2 regions of the Peribacillus sp. JNUCC41 genome follow, and region 2 is predicted to be linked to the other one. Evidence: riboswitches for the same ligand, from Rfam matches in the RefSeq annotation. Region 2 holds a riboswitch; the other holds the start of a gene.
What was found. Region 2 has a riboswitch for FMN ahead of JNUCC41_RS25240 (ECF transporter S component). Riboswitches for the same ligand answer to the same signal wherever they lie in the genome.

Region 1 (3,172 bases), 2.7 Mb from region 2:
AGTCGATAATACGTTTGCGACTCCCTACCTACAGAGACCGCTTGAATATGGCTGTGATATCGTCCTTCATAGCGCTACGAAATATCTTTGCGGGCATGGTGATGTCGTTGCAGGCCTTGTCGTCGGTAAGAAGGAATTCATGAATCAAGTAGCCGGGACTACACAGAAGGATATCGGTGGAATCATTTCACCATTCGATGCCTGGTTACTATTACGGGGGCTGAAGACCTTGCCTGTCAGGATGGACCGTCATTCGGCCAATGCAATGGCAATCTTTCAAGAACTTAAGAAACATCCAAAGGTGAAAAAGGTATATTATCCAGGTGATGTAGCTTCACCGGATCATTATATAATGCAAAAACAAATGAAACATGGCGGCGGCCTTATCTCTTTCGAACTGCATGGCACAAAACAGGATGCACAGGAATTCCTCAATAAATTGAAACTTATCAAAATTGCCGTAAGTCTAGGTGATGCTGAAACATTGATCCAGCATCCCGCTACCATGACGCACTCTGCCGTTCCTGAAGATTCACGGGAACAAATGGGCATCAGTGACCAGCTGGTCCGTCTCTCAGTTGGCCTTGAGGCTTGGGAGGATATCTGGCAAGATCTTCAGCAAGCATTTTAGGGTAACATATACCTTATTTGTTCTTCCTATTTTGAATGAAGATGGTGATGGATACGATAAAAGTGATGGCAGCCAGGATATAAGAAATGTCTGTGATTATCGGATAGGCGTCGCTATTTCGTATCCCGATGCCTATGAATGCCCAAACGAATACGAGAGGATAGCACCAATCCCGGTTTTTACCTGCAAAGACAAAGGCCAAGGCTGTTGCTGCAATCAGCAGGACGATCGTCCAGGTTATACGGGAAGCTCCAAAACCGTCCCATTTGATATAGGTGAGGTAATAAGAAATGTCAGCTATGGTTGCAACACTTACCCAGCCTGTATATACGGAAAACGGAAATAGGTCAAAAGTATCATGATCCACTTTTTTCATTTTTGTATATATGACCATTAAAGTAGCCAATAGAGCAATGATAATGAATACGGATAACAAAAAGCGTTCATAGTGCCAAGCCAAAAGCCAAGCGCCATTCAAGACACAGCTTAAAGCAAACCAAGGATAGGATGCCTTATATGCAGGGCTCTTTTGATTTAAAAACTGCCTGAATACCCAGATGGCGAGCAGGAAATAGATCAAGCCCCATATGGAAAATACATAACCGGCAGGAGTGAAAAGGACATCCAGTTTATCGGAAATCTCTCCTGATGTTTGGCCGTTCAATGGCAGGAAATTGGCTAAAAAATTCATCGTGACGACAAATAGATAGAAAATCAAGTTAATGATGGAAATAATCATCGGCTTCCTCCTTGTATGAATGGTGATCCTTCTAACCTTATTCCACATATTCAGCCTGGTTAACCTTTTCGGAGCACATCGGGGGTACTTGGAGACATTTTTCCATAAAAAGAGGAAGTTCCTGTAACAATGGAACCATTTAAGGTTAGAAATTTTACTTCTTCACTTTATGGTGATAAAATATTCAAAGATTCATATTATTTTAGTCCTTCGGGGTCGGGTGAAAATCCCAACCGGCGGTGATGAAGAAATTCTAAGCCCGCGAGCCTGATAAAGGCAGGATTTGGTGAGATTCCAAAGCCGACAGTACAGTCTGGATGGGAGAAGGACGTGTGGAACCCAAGTGTATACGTATGCCTAATTTTTCGAAAATGAAAATATTAGGCTTTTTAGGTATACAATTTTTTTCACTCATTTCTCCTGCTAACTCCTTAGGTCATCCTATGGGGTTTTTTATATTTTATAAAAGGGGGAAAAACATGTTTACGGGAATCATTGAGGATATCGGTACCGTGCATTCCTTAAAAAAAGGAAAAAGCAGTATGGAGTTATCGATTCGTTCTGAAAAAATCCTTGAAGATGTGCAACTGGGGGATAGCATTTCAGTCAACGGGGTCTGCTTAACGGTAACATCCTTCACGAAAAGTTTGTTTACGGTCGACGTGATGCCGGAAACGGTCAAAGCTTCCACGATCCGGACATTGAAATTGGGATCACCTGTTAATCTCGAACGAGCAATGAGTGCACAGGGGAGGTTTGGCGGTCATTTTGTTTCAGGTCATATCGACGGAACCGGAACGATCATAAAAAAAGAACGGAAAGAAAATGCCGTATATTATGTAATCCAATTGGATGAAGGGCTTAGTACCTTCTGCATTCCAAAAGGTTCCGTGGCCATTGATGGAACAAGCTTGACGATATTTGGGATCGAAAGGAACCTTTTGACTGTATCACTGATTCCATTGACTCATCAGGACACCATATTGGGACAAAAAGCGGCTGGCGATATCGTTAACATCGAAAACGACATGATAGGGAAATATATAATACATCAAATGAAAAATGGCAATCCGAAACCAGGACTGAATTTAGAGTTTTTGGCAGAGCATGGATTCTAATAAAAGGGCGGTGTAATGATGTTCCATACAATAGAAGAGGCAATAGAAGATTTGAAGGCTGGCAAGGTAGTAATCGTATCCGATGATGAAGACCGTGAAAATGAAGGGGATTTTGTAGTGTTGGCCGAAAAGGCGACACCGGAAGCGATTAATTTCATGGCGACCCATGGACGTGGTTTGATTTGTACCACCATCACTGAAGAACTGGCAGCGAAATTGAAACTGCATCCTATGGTAGGTGAAAATACCGACCATCATGGCACTGCTTTTACGGTAAGTGTCGATCATAAAAGCACCTCTACAGGAATCAGTGCTTTTGAACGGTCCTTGACCATCCTTGAACTTCTAAATGAAGATTCTGTCGCTGAAGATTTCCAAAGGCCTGGTCACACTTTTCCGATAGTCGCTAAAGAAGGCGGCGTATTAAGTAGGGCAGGACATACGGAGGCATCGGTGGACTTGGCAAAGTTATGCGGTGCCGCTCCAGCTGGTGTCATTTGTGAAATCATGAATGAAGATGGGTCAATGGCCCGCGTATCCGATTTAGAAGTCATCGCTGATAAATTTAACCTGAAATTCATTACGATAGCCGATTTGATTCGGTATCTTGAACAAAATGATTCAATTGGGAAACAGGAACTTGAACTGAACATCCCTAAAGCTTGAATGATTATTAGAAATTAA
Region 2 (3,172 bases):
TATATTGTTATACTTCCAACCATTTATATACGCCGGAAAAGGATATTTTTTAAAGTAATCGCCTAACATTCCCTCACCTTGCATACTAATTTCATACGCATCTGATTTATCCGTTAAATCAATCATCTCATGCTTAAGTAAATGTTCAATGTTTTGATTTAATTGCTGACGGGTAAATCGGGGTATTGTCCCAAAAATATCCGTTAAGCCGAATAAATGGGCATCCTGGATTGTTTGTGACGATTTCTTACCCTGAAGCATATGGTATATAGCATAAATGGAACGTTCGCCTTGAAATTTTTTTATCGCATATAGAATGATGGCCTGTAGATAATTATTCATGGGACTCACATCCTTGTTTCATTTAACCAATAACCCCATTGTAACAAAAAACTGCAAAAATCGCCGTTATTATTGATGAATACAAGGAAAAATATGTGACTAAATGACGAACCATGGAAAGAACCAAGTTAATAATTTCGATGCTTTTCGTTGACATTCAGCTACATGATAGTTATTATCAATACAATTTCTATTGAAAAGTTTGGCATTCGGTCTTACAATAAGAAAGAGATAATAATCTGAAATAAAAAGATTATCAGTTGTTAATCAACTTAGGAGGGGTTATATTCATGGCTAAATTTACTATTGTGGATAAAGAAACATGCATAGCTTGTGGAGCTTGCGGAGCAGCCGCACCAGATATATATGATTATGATGACGAAGGGATTGCATTTGTTACCCTTGACGATAACGAGGGAATCGTTGAAATTCCAGATGTACTTATAGACGACATGATGGATGCATTTGAAGGATGCCCAACGGATTCCATTAAAGTTGCTGACGAAGCATTTGACGGAGACGCACTAAAATTCGAATAACGGTACAAGCCATTTTCTATCGAGAATGGCTTTTTCTTTTGTCTCATACAAAAAAAAACAAACATAAAAAAACAACCGAATATGGATATCCGGTTGTTTTTTCATTTCTATCGTCAATGCCGTTAAGCATTTTTATATAATGTTTGTTTATTGATCCATGTCTGTAATTTAATGAACAGCAACATGAATACAGATGTGATGAGCACGCCTTTAATCACGTTGAAAGGCAAGATTGCCGTCGTAACGAACTTTCTTGACTCTGGCGCCGACATTGCATCCCATCCCATAAAGAAGGTATATGCCGGTAAAAAGACAAAATAGTTTAAAACACTCATGAATACTGCCATGGAAACTGTCCCCGCAAGTAAAGCGAACGTCATCCCTTTTTTTGAATTGATTTTCTTAAATACATAATAAGTTGGCAAGACAAACAGTATTCCGGCTATGAAGTTAGCGATATGCCCCACAGGTACAGCAGTCATGGTCCCAGTCATGACTAAATCCAAAAGGTTTTTAATGAACTCGACTAGAATTCCAGCCATCGGACCGAAAATCAATGCCGCCATCAGTGCTGGTATGTCGCTAAAATCGACATTGAGAAAAGGCGGGAATCCTGGAAACGGGAAATTTAAAAGCATCAATAAATAAGAAATGCTTCCCATCATCGCAAGTGTGACCGTTTTTTTCACTTTGTTCTTATTCATAGTTCTCTCTCCTTCTTTTCCGATCTACCTGAAAAAGAGGTTTGGGTTCCAAAATATGCTGATGCTCAATAAAAAACCTTTAATTCCAATAGAATTAAAGGGATAAATTAAAGGCTACATCAAACAAACGTTCAGCAAATAACTGTTGAAACGCACTCAGGAACCTCCATCTTCTCCCATCCAGACTATACTGTCGGCTTTGGAATCACACCAAATCCTGCCTTGTAAGGCTCGCGGGCTTAGAAGAAGAAATTCCTTCATCACCGCCGGTGGGGAATTACGCCCCGCCCCGAAGATAGACCTATTAAATTTTTATACTTCCCATTATATCTGAAATTCCTTTTTTTTGATAGCATTTTCTCTCGATTAATGCATTTAGGATGAATATCGATCGAAAGCAATGAATGCTTTAAAACAAATAAGCGAAATTTTTTTATATTATGCAAAAGAAGACGAAGCCATTTATATCACGATATTAATCAAAAAATCAGATGAAAAATCCTGTTATTAAGCGCTTACATCCAGATAAGCCAAATTGACATAATCAGCATTTCAATTGTAAAATTAACTGAAATTTAAGATAATTCTTTTCCCTAGGAAGGTGTTTAGACGTGTATCGGATTTTAGTAGCAGACGCCATTAAACCAGAAGGACTTGGACCGCTATCAGAGGCATCCAATATTCATCTCATTCAGAAAACCGTAGAGGAAGCTACAAACGAACTAGATCGGATCGATGCAATTCTTGTGAGAAGTGCAACGAAGGTTTCGGAAGATTTAATGAACCGTATGCCGCAATTAAAAATTATAGCACGCGCTGGTGTCGGTGTTGATAACATAGACATCCCGGCAGCGACAAAACGCGGGATTGTCGTGGTTAATGCACCTGACGGCAATACCATTTCAACAGCTGAACATACATTTGCGATGATGGCTTCATTAATGCGCCACATTCCGCAAGCTTATGCTTCACTGAAGAATGGGGAGTGGAAACGTTCTTCATATACGGGAACTGAACTTCGCGGTAAAACATTAGGTATAGTTGGCTTTGGACGTATCGGAGGGGAAATTGCAAAACGTGCTAAAGTGTTTGGCATGGATGTCATTGTCTATGATCCGTACCTGACAGTCGATCGTGCAAAGAAAATGTCCGTAACGGCCCTGCCGTTAGATGAATTGCTTCCTAAAGCAGACATCATTACAGTTCATACACCACTAACGAATGATACTAGAGGATTAATCAATAAAGAAAAACTGCTTACCTGTAAAAAGGGGGTTTATGTACTAAACTGCGCCCGTGGTGGAATTCTGGACGAAGATGATTTATATGAAATGTTAGTCGAAGGACATGTTGCAGGGGCGGCACTGGACGTTTTCGTCGAAGAACCTCCACTTGGCCATAAACTGCTTGAACTGGATAGCGTCATTGCTACACCGCACCTTGGTGCTTCCACGAAAGAAGCCCAATTAAATGTTGCGGTACAGGTTGCCCAGGAAGTATTGACCTATTTTGAAGGAAACCCAGTCTCAAGTTCAATCAACCTTCCAGCCATATCTAAAGAAGTGTTTGAAAAGGTACAGCCTTTCT

Region 1: it holds a riboswitch for FMN, as region 2 does, so the genes downstream of both, ribE (riboflavin synthase) here and JNUCC41_RS25240 (ECF transporter S component) in region 2, are expected to answer to the same signal.

The regions. Positions count from the first base shown of each region.
Region 1 is NZ_CP062163.1:2,429,199-2,432,370, forward strand. It holds gene megL (methionine gamma-lyase) at 1-631, shown strand, start outside; gene JNUCC41_RS11895 (TspO/MBR family protein) at 645-1,370, opposite strand; FMN riboswitch at 1,573-1,703, shown strand; gene ribE (riboflavin synthase) at 1,850-2,488, shown strand; partial or broken gene ribB (3,4-dihydroxy-2-butanone-4-phosphate synthase) at 2,507-3,145, shown strand.
Region 2 is NZ_CP062163.1:5,235,833-5,239,004, forward strand. It holds gene JNUCC41_RS25230 (YpbB family protein) at 1-342, opposite strand, end outside; gene JNUCC41_RS25235 (ferredoxin) at 633-881, shown strand; gene JNUCC41_RS25240 (ECF transporter S component) at 1,004-1,585, opposite strand; FMN riboswitch at 1,750-1,886, opposite strand; gene serA (phosphoglycerate dehydrogenase) at 2,197-3,172, shown strand, end outside.